4 regions of the Cellulosimicrobium sp. SH8 genome follow, and region 4 is predicted to be linked to each of the others. Evidence: riboswitches for the same ligand, from Rfam matches in the RefSeq annotation. Region 4 holds a riboswitch; each other region holds the start of a gene.
What was found. Region 4 has a riboswitch for thiamine pyrophosphate ahead of thiO (glycine oxidase ThiO). Riboswitches for the same ligand answer to the same signal wherever they lie in the genome.

Region 1: another riboswitch for thiamine pyrophosphate. It lies ahead of thiD (bifunctional hydroxymethylpyrimidine kinase/phosphomethylpyrimidine kinase); the one in region 4 lies ahead of thiO (glycine oxidase ThiO).
Region 2: another riboswitch for thiamine pyrophosphate. It lies ahead of NF338_RS20625 (thiamine ABC transporter substrate binding subunit); the one in region 4 lies ahead of thiO (glycine oxidase ThiO).
Region 3: another riboswitch for thiamine pyrophosphate. It lies ahead of NF338_RS20745 (TenA family protein); the one in region 4 lies ahead of thiO (glycine oxidase ThiO).

What each region holds. Positions count from the first base shown of each region.
Region 1 is NZ_JAMXMH010000010.1:222,683-226,884, forward strand. It holds gene NF338_RS15270 (SDR family oxidoreductase) at 1-228, shown strand, start outside; gene NF338_RS15275 (YceI family protein) at 494-1,168, shown strand; gene NF338_RS15280 (hypothetical protein) at 1,180-1,380, opposite strand; TPP riboswitch at 1,489-1,580, shown strand; gene thiD (bifunctional hydroxymethylpyrimidine kinase/phosphomethylpyrimidine kinase) at 1,573-2,502, shown strand; gene NF338_RS15290 (hypothetical protein) at 2,537-2,818, opposite strand; gene NF338_RS15295 (quinone oxidoreductase family protein) at 2,815-3,834, opposite strand; gene NF338_RS15300 (ABC transporter ATP-binding protein) at 3,844-4,202, opposite strand, start outside.
Region 2 is NZ_JAMXMH010000017.1:23,246-27,447, reverse strand. It holds gene NF338_RS20630 (ABC transporter permease) at 1-1,315, opposite strand, end outside; gene NF338_RS20625 (thiamine ABC transporter substrate binding subunit) at 1,383-2,486, opposite strand; TPP riboswitch at 2,569-2,673, opposite strand; gene NF338_RS20620 (ABC transporter ATP-binding protein) at 2,850-3,731, shown strand; gene NF338_RS20615 (ABC transporter permease) at 3,731-4,202, shown strand, end outside.
Region 3 is NZ_JAMXMH010000018.1:4,294-8,495, forward strand. It holds gene NF338_RS20735 (DUF6882 domain-containing protein) at 1-799, opposite strand, end outside; gene NF338_RS21015 (helix-turn-helix domain-containing protein) at 889-1,365, opposite strand; gene NF338_RS20745 (TenA family protein) at 1,472-2,224, opposite strand; TPP riboswitch at 2,215-2,339, opposite strand; gene NF338_RS20750 (VOC family protein) at 2,429-3,355, shown strand; gene NF338_RS20755 (alpha/beta hydrolase) at 3,352-3,996, shown strand; gene NF338_RS20760 (VOC family protein) at 4,117-4,202, shown strand, end outside.
Region 4 is NZ_JAMXMH010000013.1:153,169-157,370, reverse strand. It holds gene guaA (glutamine-hydrolyzing GMP synthase) at 1-1,595, opposite strand, end outside; gene thiE (thiamine phosphate synthase) at 1,639-2,364, opposite strand; TPP riboswitch at 2,417-2,496, shown strand; gene thiO (glycine oxidase ThiO) at 2,501-3,874, shown strand; gene thiS (sulfur carrier protein ThiS) at 3,880-4,113, shown strand.

The sequences.
Region 1 (4,202 bases), on a different contig from region 4:
CCGGTGGAGCGTACGGTCGAGATGGTCGTCGCGATCGCGCGCGGCGAGCTCGACGCGTTCTCCGGCGCGTTCGTGCGCGTGACGCACGACTCCCCGGAGTCGTTGCGCGCCGCGGCCGAGGAGGCCCTGGACCGCGGAGACGCCCTGCCCGGCCCCGACGCGCGGCGGCTGCGCGTCACGCGCTGGGGCGCGGACGACCCGATGCCGGGAGAGCTCCCGGCGCGCTGAGGTCCCGTCGGCGCCGGACGCGACCACCCGGGGGCGTCGCGGACCCGCCGCAGCTCGACGAGCGCCGTCCGACCTCTCCGGGTCGGGCGGCGCTCGTGCGCCCAGGGACTGCGGCTCCCAGGGGCCGTGGACGGCGCGTGCGCGGGGGAGATCACCCGGCATCTGGTTGAAACTTCACTCACTCATCGGGGATGCTGTCCTGGACACCTGACCAAGTACCGGGCGGACACCGACGTCGCGGCTCGACGACGCCTGGGAGCGACGGATGACGACGGCACGCCCTGTCCGGCAGTGGAACGGCCTCACCGTTCCCGAGGCCGGTACCTACGCCCTGGACGAGGCGCACAAGCGCATCGGGTTCACCGGGATGCACATGATGGTGTCGCCCGTCCGGGGCGAGTTCACCCGGGCGCGCGCGACGATCCTGGTCGGCGAGGACCCGCTCGCGTCCGCCGTCTCCGCGACCATCGAGACGGCGAGCCTCACGACCCACCACGAGGAGCGCGACGCGCACCTGCGCAGCCCCGACTTCCTCGACGTCGACGCCTACCCGACGATCGAGTTCCGCAGCACGTCGGTCACGTGGCAGGGCGAGCAGCAGGACCAGATCCTCGCGTGGGCGCGGCTGCGGAACCGCTCGCCCGAGCGTGCCGAGCTCGCGCCGGAGCGGGTGCAGCCGCGGGCGGCGCAGGCGGGACGTTTCCTCGTCGACGGGCTGCTCACCGTCCGGGGCGTCACGCACCGGACCACGCTGTCGATGCAGTACGGGGGCGCGCGCCGCGACCCCTACGGCCGGGACATCTTCGGTTTCCACGCCGCGGCCGAGATCGACCGCGAGAGCTTCGGCCTCGTCTGGAACGTGCTCCTCGAGACCGGGGGGTTCCTCGTCGGCAAGAAGATCGGCCTCGAGATCGCGGGGGAGGCGATCCACCAGGCCTGACGTCCGGTCCGTCAGGGTGCGTCGCGCACGACCGCCGCACGGGCGACCCAGACGTGCCACACGCCGCGCACGGGGTGGGCGTGCTCGAAGGCGACACGGTCGCCGTCCTCGTGCGTCACGACGCCGGTGAGCACGACGCGGCGGCCGCGGCGGTCGACGGTCGTCCAGCGGGCGGGGACCGGACGACGCAGCGGCGTCGCGGAGCCCGGCACGGGGCGGCGGGAGGGTCGGTCGTGCGGCATACCCAGGAGGACGCCGTCGCGCACGAGTTCTCGCGCACGAGAACGGGTGAAACCCTCCGGCGCCCAGGACGTAGCATGGCGAGCGACACGGGGTGCCCGCGAGGGCTGAGATGAGACCCGTCGAACCTGCTCTGGCTCGTACCAGCGAAGGGATGTCCGGCGATGACGCTCGCCCTGCCCCAGCACGACCCCGCCTGCCCGCCCGGTCCCGACAGCAGGACCGGTGCCCGCCCCTCGCGTCCGCGCGTCCTCTCGATCGCCGGGACCGACCCGACCGGGGGCGCGGGCATCCAGGCGGACCTCAAGTCCTTCGCCGCGCACGGCGCCTACGGCATGGCCGTCACGACGGCGCTCGTCGCGCAGAACACGCACGGCGTGCGGTCCGTGCACGTCCCCGGACCCGCGTTCCTGCGCGAACAGCTCGACGCGGTGTCCGACGACGTCGAGATCGACGCCGTGAAGATCGGCATGGTGGCCGACGAGGCCAACGCGCGCGAGATCGGGGCGTGGCTCGACGCGCTCGCCACCGCCCGCGCCCGCGTCGGTCTCCCGCGGCCCTGGGTGGTCCTCGATCCCGTCATGGTCGCCACGTCGGGGCACCGCCTGCTCGACGCGGGCGCGGAGCAGGCCGTGCGCGACCTCGCGGCGCGGGCCCACGTCGTCACCCCCAACCTCCCCGAGCTGGCCGTCCTCGCCGGGCAGGACGTCGCCACGACGTGGGACGACGCGCTGCGCCAGGCGACGTCGTACGCGGGGACCAGCCGCGCCGTCGTGCTGCTCAAGGGCGGTCACCTCACGGGCGCGACGTCGCCCGACGCGCTCGTGGTGCCAGGGACGACCCTGGGCACGGCGTCGGTGGTGGCGACGTTCGACGCGGTGCGCGTGGACACGCCGCACACCCACGGCACGGGGTGCTCGCTCTCCGCGGCGCTCGCAGCCCTGCGACCGCAGCGCGACGGCTGGGAGGATGCCGCGCGCGACGCCAAGGAGTGGCTCACGGCCGCGCTGCGGGCCGGTGCCGCGCTGCGGGTCGGGACGGGCCGCGGGCCGGTCGACCATCTGCACGCGACGTCGCCCGTCGCGTCGCACTGAGCGCCGACCCGCGCACGAGCCATCGGCACGTGGGTCAGGCGCGTGCGACGTCCTCCTCAGCCGTCGCGTAGACGCAGTCGTAGCCCGGCGGGGACCAGCGCCACCGCGTGTCGACGTCACGGATCGCGACGCCCTCGGGGCGGTCGGCGACGCACGCGTCCGCCTGCTGGCGGAGGCCGACCGTCACCCAGTACACGGCGAACGCCGCGGTGAGCAGGACGGCGAGGACCGTCACGGCGCGGCGCAGGGCGGGGGAGGGGCCGCCGTCGGACCCGTCCTCCTCGCCCGGCCGCGCGGGCACCCAGTCCCAGCTCACGCGGTGCCCGCGCCCGCGGCCCGTGCCGCTGCGTCAGGGACGAGCAGGACCTTGCCCGTGGTCGCGCGGCCCTCCAGCGCCCGGTGCGCGTCGGCGGCGTCGGCGAGCGGGAACGTGGCGCCGACGCGCACGTGCAGCGTGCCGCCCGCGACCGCGCCCAGCACCTCGGTCGCGCGCTCGACGAGCTCGGCCCGCGTCGCCGTGTGGTCGGCGAGCTTGGGGCGCGTGAGGAAGAGCGACCCGCCCGCGTTGAGGCGCTGCGGGTCGAACGGCGGGACCTGGCCGGACGAGCCCCCGTAGAGCACGAGCGTGCCCCGGCGGTGCAGCGACGCGAGCGACGCGTCGAACGTGTCCTTGCCGACCGAGTCGTACACCGCCGCGACGCCCTCGCCGCCCGTGAGCCCGCGCACGACCTCGGGCAGCTCGGCGGTGAGGTCCGCGAACGCCGTGTACTGGATCGCGTGCTCGGCGCCCGCGCCGTGGGACAGCTCCGCCTTCTCGGGTGTCGAGACCGTCGAGATCACGTGCGCCCCGCGTGCGACGAGCATCTGGGTCAGGAGCAGCCCGACGCCGCCCGCGCCCGCGTGCACGAGCACCCGGTCGCCCGGGCGGACCGGGTACGACGACGTGCACAGGTAGTGCGCGGTGAGGCCCTGGAGCGCGACGGCGGTCGCGTCCTCGAGCGACACGGCGTCGGGGACGTGCAGCGCCTGCGCCGCGTCCACGACGACGAGGTCCGCGTACGACCCCGGCGCCTCGGTCCACACGACGCGGTCGCCGACGGCGAACCCCTCGACGCCGTCGCCCAGCCCGGCGACGACGCCCGCCCCCTCGCTGCCCACGACGTGCGGGTACTCCATCGCGTACACGCCCGAGCGCTTGTACGTGTCGATGAAGTTCACGCCCGCCACGGCGGACCGGACGAGGAGCTGCCCGGGACCCGGCGAGGGGTCGGTCAGCTCGGTGTACTCCAGGACGTCGGGGCCGCCCGCCGCGCGGGCCACGATCGCGTGCATGGCCCCAGCCTAGGGTCGAGCGGCTGCCGGGGCCGCAGCCGGGTCTGCCACGGCGCGGGACGCCGTCCCGAGGGCGGCCGCGTCGTCGCCGACGAGGCGGGGCGGACGCGCGTGCCCGGCCGTCGCGTGCCAGCGCCCGAACCGGCGCTCGACGTGCACCGGGTGGTCGAAGCAGCGCGTGACGTGCTCCGTGACGAGCACGTCCTCCGCGGCTCCCGCGACGACGACGCGGCCGTGCGCGAGCAGGAGCGCGTGGCTGGTCGTGGTCGGCAGCTCCTCGAGGTGGTGCGTCACCAGCACCGAGGCGACGTGCGGCCGGGTCGCGCGCACGGCGTCGAGCGTCTCGAGGAGCTGCTCGCGCGCGGCGA
Region 2 (4,202 bases), on a different contig from region 4:
CCAGGAGTCCCGACGTGCGCAGGTCGACGTCGAGGCCGAGCGGCCGGTCGAGCGTGAGGAGGAACCCGAAGCCGACGGTCACCGCAGACACCCCCAGCGGGAGCATGAACACCGAGTCCAGCACGGAGATCGCGCGACGGCCCCCGCGCGAGCGCGGGCGCCGCGACACGACGAGCGCCACGAGACCGCCGATCACCACCGCCAGCACGGTCGCGAGCGCCGCCGTGCGCAGCGAGTTGCCCGCCGCCTCCCACACGGTGACGGACAGCGCGTTGCGCCCGCCCGTCGTGCCGAGGTTCGCGTAGTTGTCGAACCCCCAGCCGCCGCCCGGGACGCGGAACGAGCGCACGACGAGCGTGCCGAGCGGCAGTCCGACCAGCACGACGACCACGGCCGCGGTGAGCGCCGCGGGCGCGAGGTCGCCCGTCGGGCGGCCGTCGCGCCACAGCCGCAGCGGGTGCGCCGACGATGCCGACGAGGACAGGTTCAGAGCTCGCTCGCGCCGCGCCCGCGTGCGGTTCGCGACGGTGAGCGCCGCAGCGACGACCACGAGCTGCACGACCGAGAGCACCGCCGCGGTGCGCAGGTCGAGGAACTGGGTGGTCTGGATCCAGATCTCCGTCTCGATGGTCCCGTAGCGGATCCCGCCGAGCACGAGGACGACGCCGAACGCCGTCGCGCAGAAGAGGAAGACGATCGACGCGGCGCTCGCGATGGCGGGAGTCAGCGCCGGGAGGGTCACGGTGCGGAACGCGCGCCACGGCGTCGCGCCGAGCGCCCGCGCCGCCTGCTCGGCGCGCGGGTCGAGGTGCTCCCACAGCCCGCCGACCGTGCGGACGACGACCGAGTAGTTGAAGAACACGAGCGCGACGACGATCGCCGCGAACGTCTCGTCGAGCCGCAGGAACCCGAGCGGGCCGCCCTGCACGAGCAGCGACCGGAACGCGACGCCGACGACGACGGTCGGGAGCACGAACGGCACGGTGACGAGCGCGCGCAGGACCCTCCGCCCGGGGAACCGGCACCGGTACAGCACGTACGCCCCGGGCACGCCGAGCAGCACCGAGAACGCCGTGCCGAGCACCGCCTGCCAGAGCGTCAGCCCGAGGATGCGCCACGTCCGGGGCTCGGAGAACACCTCCGCGAACCCCGACAGGTCGAGACCGCCGTCGTCCCCGACGAACCCGCGCGCCACGAGCGTGACCACCGGCCACGCGAAGAACACCCCGAGGAACACCAACGGCACCGCCGCCGCCAGACCCCACAGGGCCGCGCGCCCGACGCCGCCCCGCCGGACCGCCCGGTCCCTCACCACGGCTCTACCTCGGCCGACCAGGGCTCTACCTCGCGGAGGAGAACCCTGGTCGTTCGCGACACGGGGGTCAGTCGACGACCGTCGCCGTCCATGCCTTGATCCACTCGTCACGGTGCGCCGAGATGTCGGCGGGGGCGACCTCGAAGGGCTCGTCGGCGAGCGGGGCGAACTCGGCCCAGCCGTCGGGGAGCGCGACGGAGTCGTCGGCGGGGTACATGTACATCTGACCGGGCACGTCGGCCTGGAACGCCTCGCTCACGAGGAAGTCGACGAGCTGCTGCGCGCCCTCGGGGTTCTTCGCGTTCGCGAGCACGCCCGCGTACTCCACCTGGCGGAAGCACGTGTCGAGCAGGGCACCGGTCGTGGACGCGGAGCCGTCCTCGGTGAGCGTGAACGCGGGCGACGTCGAGTACGACAGCACGAGCGGGCGCGGCCCGGCGCCCTCGGAGCCGGAGAAGTCGACGTAGTAGGCGTCGGACCAGCCGTCGACGACCTTGACGCCGTTGGCGCGCAGGTCGGTCCAGTAGTCCTCCCATCCGTCCTCGCCGAACGCGCCGACGGTCGCGAGGAGGAACGCGAGACCGGGCGACGACGTCGCGGGGTTGGTCACGACGAGGAGGTCCTCGTACTCCGGCTTCGCGAGGTCCTCGAGCGAGACGGGCTCCGGGATCCCGGCGTCGGCGAACCATGTGTGGTCGACGTTGACGCAGACGTCGCCGAGGTCGACGGGCGTCAGCTCTCCCCCGTCCCCCACCGTGTACTGCGCGGCGGAGTCCGCGAGGTCGGCCGGCGTGTACGGGTCGAGCACGCCCTCGTCGATCGCGCGCGACGCGAACGTGTTGTCGATCCCGAACACGACGTCGCCCAGCGGGGAGTCCTTCGTGAGGATCAGCTGGTTGACGAGCGCGCCGCCGTCGCCGGGAGCGACCTGCTCGACGGTGAGCCCGCTCTGCTCCTCGAACGCGGCGAGGACCTCGTCGCTCACGGCGAAGGAGTCGTGGGTGACCAGGGTGACCGTGCCCCCGGTGCCCGACGACGCGTCGTCGCCTCCCGAGCCTGACGTGGCGTCGTCGCCGCTGCCGCACGCGGCGAGCGCGAGGAGGGCGAGGGTCGTCCCCGCGCCGGTGACGAGGGACCAGGCCCGGCGGGTGCGGGCGGTCGTGCGCTGCATGTGTCCTCCCAGGACGTTCAGGAGGGGTCCACCGGCTCGCACGGCCCGTGCTCGGGCGAGCGCGGGAGACCGCACGAGCAGGTGATCGAGATTCCCGACTTCCTCCACCGGTGCTAACCGGATCAGGTTCGAGGGTCTGCGGTGGTCCGCACTCTCAGCTCCTCCAGGAGCTCCCCTGTCGTTCACCTCGAGCCTACACCGGGCCGCCCCTCGGGAATCCCCCTGAGAGAACCCTGAGAGCGGCCCTGCGGCGACCGGGGAAGGGTCCGGGCCGGTCCCCGATGCCCGGGGGTGCACCCCCGCGGGAGGGTCGAGACGACCGGTCCGGGATCCCCGGCCGACGACGCAGGAGGAGAAGGACCGATGAGCAGCAGACCTGGGACGACGGGTGCGACGACGACCGTCGTCACGTCCGCGGAGCACGCCACGGGAACCGCAGGAGCCTCCGGGACCACGCCGGAGCGTCCCGTGATCGCCACCGCGCGGGGCCTCGTGAAGACCTACGGGCGCGGCGAGGCGACGGTGCGCGCACTGGACGGCGTCGACGTCGACCTCGAGCGGGGGCGCCTGACCGCGATCATGGGCCCGTCCGGGTCGGGCAAGTCGACCCTCATGCACTGCCTCGCCGGGCTGGACTCCCCCACGGCGGGGACCGTCGTCGTGGACGGCGAGACGGTCTCGGCGATGAGCGAGCGGCGCCTGACGCGGCTGCGGCGCACGCGCATCGGGTTCGTCTTCCAGTCGTTCAACCTCGTGCCGACGCTCACGGCGGAGGAGAACATCGTGCTCCCGCTCGCCGTCGCGCGCCGGCCCGTGGACCGGGAGTGGTTCGACCGCGTGGTCGACGCCGTCGGCCTGCGCCCGCGGCTCGGGCACCGCCCGGCGGAGCTCTCGGGCGGGCAGCAGCAGCGCGTCGCGTGCGCGCGGGCGCTCGTGTCCCGGCCGGCGGTCGTGTTCGCGGACGAGCCGACGGGCAACCTCGACTCGCGCGCCGCCGCCGAGGTGCTGGGCTTCCTGCGCGCCTCGGTGGACGACCTCGGCCAGTCCGTCGCCATGGTCACGCACGACCCGACGGCGGCGTCGTACGCGCACCGCGTGCTGTTCCTCGCGGACGGGCGGCTCGTGACCGAGCTGCGCGACCCCACGCCGCAGGCCGTCCTCGACACGCTCGGCGCCCTCACGCCGGCGGCGCCGACGGGCGCGCACGCCGCCCCGGCCGCGTCCGAACCGGCGGCCGTCCGATGATGGGCCGGATCGCGCTGCGCGGCGTGCGCGCGCACGGCGCACAGCTCGTGCTGTCCGTGCTCGCGGTGACGATCGGCGTCGCGTTCGTCACGGGCACGTTCGCGCTGCGCGCGATGCTCGCGTCGACGTTCGACGGCATCGTCGCGTCGTCGATCCAGGCCGACGCGTACGTGCGCGGCGCGTCCGCCGCCGGGTCCGCGCTCGAGGACCCGGCGCAGCTCGGCGGCTCCCGGAGCCTGGTCCCGGCCGACCTGGCCGGCACGCTCGACGAGCGGGACGACGTCGACCTCGCGCTCGCGGAGGTGAGCGGCCCCGCCGTCCTCGTGGGCGCCGACGGCACCGCCGTGCTCAGCACGCAGGCGCCGAGCATGGCGATCGGGTACGACCCGCGCGACCCCGGGCCGCGCGTGGTCGACGGCCGGGCGCCGGAGAACGGCAGCGAGGTCGCGCTCGAGTCCGCGACGCTCGAGG
Region 3 (4,202 bases), on a different contig from region 4:
CGGAGTCCGCGTCCGGGTCGACGGCGGTGTCCGCGTCTGGCGCGTGGGCGTCCGGACCCGCTGCTCCCGGCTCGGGATCGCGCGCCGGCGCGGACACCGGGCGCGCCGTCGCCGCGATGCCGGCGATCCGGCCACGCTCGTCGAACCGGACGGCCACGCTCCCGTCAGGAAGCACGAGCACGAGCGCGCCGTCGTCGTCCGACGTCTCGAGCCCGCGCGCGGCCGCGTAGGACGCGACCGCGCGGCGGTGGTCGACGACCGTGACGGACAGCAGGCCCTCGCTCAGCACCCGCACGACGCGCGGCACGCTCGGCGCGGGCAGCGCGAGACCGTCGGCGTCGAGGAGGAACCACGCGCGCGTCCCCCCGCCGACGGGGGCGCTGTAGTGGGTCCAGGACCCGGTGACGGCCTTGGCCGCGAGCGCGAGGCGGTACGGGAGGTCGTCGGTGAGCGGCAGCTCGGCCTCCGCCGCCTCGCGCAGGCCCGTCTCGCGGGTCTTCTCGGCGGCGCGCAGCACGTCGTCGGGGAAGTCGTTGACGTTGTTCCACGCCCACATCCAGCTCCCGGGGCCGGGCGCGGCCGTGCCGAGGAACTGGAGCCGGCACGTCGTCGTCTCGCCGGTGTCAGCGGTGAAGGTGAACGTGCCCGTCGTCATCTCGGCGCCCCACGCGTCGTCGCCGTGGTGGTCGACGAGGTGGAGCTGGTGCTCGTGCGAGAGGAACGCGGCGTCGTCGACGAGCTCCTGGAGGACCGGGGCGGTCTGCTCTGCCGTGCCGTGCGCGGTCTGCGGCTCCGTCATGCCTCGACGGTAACGGCGTCCACCTCGCCGCACCGGGGCGCGACACGCGGTGCCGGCGGGAGCGCCAGGTGCGTGACGACCCGCGGGGCTCAGGCCGCGAGGAGCAGGACGTCGGCGGCGCGCGCGGGCGGGCGCGCCGCGAGCGTGGGAGTCGCGAGCGTGGTGCGCGCGACCGGGAGGTCGCGCACGGGCTCGCCGGCGGGGGCGGGGTGCCGCGGCGCGGAGAGCGCGCCGCGCTCGCGGACGGAGGAGAGCACGCGCACGGGGGCGACGGGGCGCAGCTCCTCCCCCGTGCGGGCCACGAGGTCCACGAGGCGCAGGCCGAGCGCGCCGCAGACGGCGGCCAGCACCTCGGAGGACGCCTCCTTGCGACCGCGCTCCACCTCGGACAGGTAGGCGGTCGAGACGCGCGCGGAGGCCGCGACGTCGACCAGGGTGCGCCCCTGCGCGAGCCGGGCCCGCCGGAGGATCCCGCCGATGACGTGCCGCAGGAGCGGCTCCGGCCGCCCACCCTCTCGGGGCCGGGGGCTCGCCGCCATGCTCGGCACCGCGCTCGTCGCGTCCATGCGGTCACGCTACCCGCGCCCTCGCCCGGGTGCCGAGGCACCCGGGCGAGGATCTGCTGCTGGCGTAAGGCCCGACGTCGGGCGGCTCACCGGTCCGGGAGGGGCGTCACCACCGCTCGAGCGTCCACGCCATCTGCCAGAACCGGATCTCGTGCCGACAGCTCAGCTCGAACGCGCGCTCCATGCGGGCGCGCTCCGCCTCGCCCGCGTCGGCGGCGAGCGCGTCGAGGCGCGACCGGAGGTCGGCCAGGACGCCCTCGGTCCGCTCGGCGGCGTAGAACTCCCACCAGCCCGCGAGCGGGTGGTCGTCCGCGATCGCGCCGGGCGTCGTCTCCCGCTCGCCGAGCCAGAACCGCCGCGCCGACCAGATGTAGGTCCACGGGCACGGCAGGAGCGCGGCGAGCAGCACGCCGAGGGAGTCGCGGCCCGCGGCGAGCATGTGGTCGACGTACGCCTGGGCGCCCGGGGCGAGGCGGTTCGTCTGCGCCTCCTCGTACGTCACGCCGAGGAAGTCGCACATCGCGTGGTGCGCGTGCGACTCGTCGTCGAGCAGGAACCCGGCCTTCTCGTGGAAGTACGCGGCCCACTCGCGGTCGGGAGCGAGCGCCATGCCGAGCCCGTAGCAGCGCAGGTAGGCCGTGAGGTACTGGTGGTCCTGGCCGACGTAGTGCCGCACCGCGGCCGGCTCGACGGACCCGTCGCGCAGGCCGGCGAGGAACGGGTGGTCGTAGAACTCGTCGAAGAGGTGCGCGTACCGGCGCGCGAGGTCGACCGTGAAGCCGGTCTCCCCCGGCCGAACGAGCGCGGTCGGGTCGTCCGCGAGGACAGGGTTCAGGGTGATGGCAGCAGGCGTCGTCATGCCCACGTTCCTCCGCTCGTGCTAGCGAGATCAGGTTCGACGGGTCCGGGCGGCCGTACCGCTCGTCTCAGTCCCTCGGCCCGGCTGCCCGGGCGGGACGCCCCGCGTGGTTCGCCGCGACCCTAGCAAGGAAGCACGGCCCGCGTCGGGAGCATCCGGCGGCGTGTGGGAATATAGTTGTAGCGACAACAAGTTGGAGCAGACATGACCACGAGCACCCCGGGCGCGCCGACCGACCGCCTCCTGTCCCCGTCCACGAGCATGGACGCCGTCACGCTGCGCGTCGGCGACCTCGAGCAGATGACGTCCTACTACACGGGCGCATTCGCGCTGGCCCCGCTCGAGGAGCGCTCGCGCGGCACCGAGGTGCACCGCGTCCTCGGCCGCGGCACGACGCCCATGCTGCGGCTCGTGCACACGCCCGGCCTGCCCGCCGTCGACCGACGCCAGGCCGGGCTGTTCCACACCGCGTTCCTCTTCGACGACGCGGCGAGCCTCGCCGCGACCGTCTACCGTGCCGCGCAGGACCGCCGCGGCGCGTTCGTCGGGTCGAGCGACCACCTCGTCAGCGAGGCGTTCTACTTCACCGACCCCGAGGGCAACGGCGTCGAGCTGTACACCGACCGCCCGCGGGAGACGTGGGTGCGCGAGCGGGGGCAGATCCTCATGGCGACCGAGTACCTGGACCCCAACGCGTACCTGCGCGCGAACCTGTCCCAGGACGCGGTCGACGCCGGGCCCGCCCTCGCCGGGCGGGTGGGCCACGTCCACCTGCAGGTCGGCGACATCGCGACCGCGCGCGACTTCTACGTCGACGCCGTCGGGTTCGAGGCCACCGTCACCGAGTACAGCGGCGCCCTGTTCGCGTCCGCCGGCGGGTACCACCACCACGTCGCGATGAACGTCTGGAACAGCGCCGGCGCCGGCCCGCGCGCCGCGAGCCTCGGGCTCGGCGACGTCGCGGTCACCGTCCCGGGCCGCGACGACCTCGACGCGCTCGTCGCCCGGCTGAAGGCCCGCGGCCTGCAGCACGCCGACGACGGTCGCTCCGTCGTCGTGCACGACCCGTGGGGCACGCGCGTCACGCTGGCCGTGCCCGGCACGACGACCGACGAGCTGCTCGCGCGATGAGCGCTCCCGCCGCCCTCGTCGCCGTCCGCTCCGACGCCGACCCAGCGGGTCCGCCCGCCGCGGGGCCCGTCGTCGTGCTGCTGCACGGGTTCGGCTCGCACGAGCACGACCTGGCGGGCCTCGGCCCGCACCTCGGCGCCCCGTGGGTGTCGCTCCGCGCCCCGCTCGCCCTCCCCCACGGCGGCTTCGCGTGGTTCCCGATCGTCACACCCGGCGACCCCGACCCGGAGCCCGTGGCCCGCGCGACCGAGGCAGTCTGGGCCTGGGTCGACGCCGAGCTCGTGCCCGAGCGGCAGGTCGTGCCCGTCGGGTTCTCCCAGGGCGGGCTCATGGCCACGCAGCTCCTGCGCACGCGCCCCGAGCGCGTGGCGGCGACCGTCGTCCTCGGCGGGTTCGTCCAGGGCGCGGAGCAGCCCGCCGACGCCGCGCTCGCCGCGTCCCGGCCGCCCGTGTTCTGGGGCCGTGGCGCCGAGGACCGCGTCATCGCCCCGCACGCGATCGACCGCACGGCCGCGTGGCTGCCCGGCCGCTCGACGCTCGTCGAGCGCGTCTACCCCGGCCTCGCGCACGGCATCGACGCGCGCGAGCTCGCCGACGTCCGAGCCTTCCTCGACGACGCCGTGGGGAACGCGGCGGCCTGACGCGGGCACGGGCGGGCCGCCCCCGGAGACACCGGGCGCGGCCCCCGCCGGGACGCGCGCCCGGCGTCAGGGGCGCACGATGGGAGCACACCCAGCCGTGCGCACCGAGGAGCCAGGCCGATGTTCCGCAGCCTCTTCCCGATCCTCTCCGTGGCCGACGTGGAGAAGTCGCTCGTCTTCTACCGCGACCTGCTGCGTGGGACCGT
Region 4 (4,202 bases):
CCCGGGGGCTTGCTCGTCACGTCGAGCACGACCCGGTTGACCTCGGCCACCTCGTTGGTGATGCGCGTCGAGATGACGGACAGCACGTCGTAGGGCAGGCGCGTCCAGTCGGCCGTCATCGCGTCCTCGGACGAGACGGGGCGCAGCACGATCGGGTGACCGTAGGTGCGGCCGTCGCCCTGGACGCCGACCGAGCGCACGTCGGCGAGCAGCACGACCGGGCACTGCCAGATCTCGTTGTCGAGCCCGGCCTTCGTCAGCTCCTCGCGCGCGATCGCGTCCGCGGCGCGCAGCGTCTCCAGGCGGTCCGCCGTGACCTCGCCGACGATGCGGATGCCGAGGCCCGGGCCGGGGAACGGCTGGCGGGCGACGATCTCCTCGGGCACCCCGAGCTCGCGGCCGACCGCGCGGACCTCGTCCTTGAACAGGGTGCGCAGCGGCTCGACGAGCGAGAACTGCAGGTCGTCGGGCAGGCCGCCGACGTTGTGGTGGCTCTTGATGTTCGCCGCGCCCTCGCCGCCGCCCGACTCGACGACGTCCGGGTACAGCGTGCCCTGGACGAGGAACTTGACCTCGGCGCCGTGCTCGCCCGCGTCCTCGACGATCTGGCGCGCGGAGTCCTCGAACACGCGGATGAACTCGCGGCCGATGATCTTGCGCTTCGTCTCCGGGTCGCTGTGCCCGGCGAGCGCGGTGAGGAACCGCTCCTTCTCGTCGCGGATGACCAGGTTGACGCCGGTCGCCGCGACGAAGTCGCGCTCGATCTGCTCGACCTCGCCCGCGCGCATGAGCCCGTGGTCCACGTGCACGCACGTGAGCTGGTCGCCCACGGCGCGCTGCACGAGCGCCGCCGCGACCGCGGAGTCGACGCCGCCGGAGAGGGCGCAGATGACGCGCGCGTCGCCGACCTGGGCGCGGATCGCCGCGACCTGGTCCGCGATGACGTTGCCGGGCGTCCAGTCCGGGGCCAGTCCGGCGCCGTCGTACAGGAAGTGCTCGAGCACCGTCTGGCCGTGCGCGGAGTGCTTGACCTCGGGGTGCCACTGCACGCCGTACAGGCGGCGCGTGGTGTCCTCGAACGCCGCGACGGGCGAGCCGGCGGACGTCGCGAGGACCTCGAAGCCCTCGGGCGCACGGTGCACCGCGTCGCCGTGGCTCATCCACGTGGTCTGGTTCTCCGGCGTGCCGTCGAGCAGCACGCCCGCGGCGCACACCTCGACCTCGGTGCCGCCGTACTCGCGCAGGCCCGTCTGGGCGACCTCGCCGCCGAGCGCCTTCGCCATGGCCTGGAACCCGTAGCAGATGCCCATGACGGGCACGCCGGCGGCGAACAGCGCCGGGTCGACGAACGGCGCGCCGGTCGCGTACACCGACGACGGACCGCCGGAGAGGATGATCGCCACCGGGTCCTTCGCGAGCATCTGCTCGACCGTGAAGGTGTGCGGCACGATCTCGGAGTAGACCTTGGCCTCGCGCACACGGCGCGCGATGAGCTGCGCGTACTGGGCGCCGAAGTCGACGACGAGCACGGGCCGCGGGGTCGCGGCGACCTCGGCGGTGGTGGGGGTGTCGGGAGCGGTGGCGGGTGACGTCACCGGTCCAGGATAGTCGCCGCGCGGCGGGCGACCGTCACGCGTCTCAGGCGTCGGTGCGCTCGCCGGGTCGCGCGGCGGCTCGTCCTGCCACGCGCTCGCGCAGCGCGCGCGCGGCACGCTCCGGGTCCGGCGCCTGCGTGATCGCCCGGACCACGACGACGCGGTCCGCACCGGCGTCGAGCACCGCGTCGAGCCGGTCCAGGTCGACCCCGCCGATCGCGAACCACGGCGTGCCAGGCCGCGTCGCGGCGACCGTGCGCAGCAGGTCGAGCCCGACTGCGGCACGCCCCGGCTTGGTGGGCGTCGCCCACAGCGGGCCCACGCAGAAGTAGTCGACGTCCGGGTCCGCCTCGGCCGCGGCCGCCTGGTCGGCCGAGTGCGTGGACCGGCCGAGCGCGGGTGCCGCGCCGAGGAGGGAGCGCACCGCGGAGACCGGCAGGTCACCCTGACCCATGTGGACGACGGGGGCCCCGGTGAGCCGTGCGACGTCGGCCCGGTCGTTCACGGCCCACAGGGCGCCGTGCTCCGTCGCGACCCGTGCGACGAGCTCCTGGAGCTCGAGCTCGCGCGCCGCGTCGAGCGTCTTGTCGCGGAGCTGGACCACGTCGACCCCGCCCGCGAGCGCCGCCCGCAGGAAGTCCTCGAGGTCGCCGCGCTCCTCGCGCGCGTCCGTGCACAGGTAGAGGCGCGCGTCGGCGAGGCGGGCGCGCACGTCGTCAAGTGCCGACGGGGCGGGGGCGGCGGGCGTGGCGAAGGTCTCGGGGCTCACCCGCCGGAGCCTAGCCGCGGCGGGCCCGGGGCAGGCGGTACTGTGGCCGACAGCACGGGAGCCCCGCACGGGGCTGAGAGGGCGTCGGAGCCGACCGTCGAACCTGATCTGGGTCATGCCAGCGAAGGGAGCGCGCATGCACACCCCTGTCCGTCCTGGGCCCCGCTCGCCGGGAGCCGGTCCCGCCGTGCCCGACGGCGCGCGCGACGTCGTCGTCGTGGGCGGCGGGATCGTGGGGCTCGCCGTCGCGTGGCGCGCCGCGCGCGCGGGGCTGAGCGTCACGGTGCTCGACCCGTCGCCGGGCGACGGCGCGACGCACGCCGCCGCCGGGATGCTCGCCCCGGTCACGGAGGCCGACTTCGGCGAGGACGACGCACTGCGCCTGCACCTCGCCGCCGCCGGGGCGTGGCCCGGCTTCGCCGCCGACCTGCGCGCCGCGACCGGGGCCGACGTCGGGCTGCGCACCGCGGGCACCCTCACGCTCGCCTACGACGCCGACGACCTCGCGCTGCTCCGCCGCGTCCTCGCCCTCCACGCGGAGCACGGCCTCGCGTCGCACGAGCTCACCGTCGCCGACGCCCGCCGACGCGAGCCGTACCTCGGCCCGCGGGTCGCGGGCGCGGCGTGGGCGCCCGAGGACCACGCGGTCGACCCGCGCGCGACGCACGCGGCGCTGCTCGGCGCGCTCGGCGCGGGCGACGGGCCGGGGACGGTCCAGGGCGTCGGCTCTCGCACCGCGGCGCGCGCCGTCGTCGTGCGGGCGTCCGCGACGCGGCTCGCGCTCGGCCCGGCCGGGCAGGTCGTGGGGGTGCACGACGACGCGGGCCGGCTCCACGCCGCGGGTGCGGTCGTCGTCGCGGCGGGCTGGGAGTCCGGCGCGCTGCTCGCGGACGTGCCGGGCGTCGTCGTACCGACGCGCCCCGTCAAGGGACAGACGCTGCGCCTCGACGCCGGGCCGGACCTCGCGCTGGAGCACGTGGTGCGCGGGGTGGTGCAGGGGCGGCCGGTGTACGTCGTGCCGCGCGACCCCGTCCCGGACGGGCAGGGTCACGGCTGCGCGGGGCACCGCGAGGTCGTCGTCGGGGCGACCACCGAGGAGAACCCCGACGACCGCCGCGCGACCGCGGGCGGCGTCTTCGCCCTGCTGCGCGACGCGCGCGCGCTCCTGCCCGGGATCGACGAGGCGGCGCTCGTCGACGTGACGCCTCGGGCCCGCCCTGCGACCCCGGACAACCTGCCGCTCGTCGGCCCGACCGCCGTCCCGGGGCTGCACCTCGCGACGGGGCACGGCCGCAACGGCATCCTGCTCGCGCCGCTCACCGCCGACGCGGTGGTGGCCGGGCTCACGGGTGCCGCGCTCCCGACCGACGTCGCCGCCGCCCTCGCCCCGACCCGCACCGACCGCTTCGCCGAACCCGGGGTCGCTCCCCACGGCGAGCCCGACCTGGGGAGCGATCCCGGGTTCGACGCCTCCCGGGCGGGCGCCTTCTCCACGACGACACCGAGGTGATCCCCGTGACCGCACCTGCTCCGACCGCGCTCGTCAACGGCGAGCCGTACCCGCTCGCCGCCCCCGTGCACCTCGAGCAGCTCGTCGCGGCGCTCGTGCCCGCGTACGTCGCCGACGGGACGCCGCAAGGCGTCGCCGTCGCCGTGGACGACGCCGTCGTGCCGCGCGGCTCGTGGGCGACGACCGTCGTCGCGCCCGGCGACCGCATCGAGATCGTCACCGCCGTCCAGGGCGGCTGAGGAGGACCCGTGACCACGACCGACACCACCCCGCGCCGACCCGCAGACCGCCAAGGCCTCGCCGACGACCCACTCGTCGTCGCGGGCGC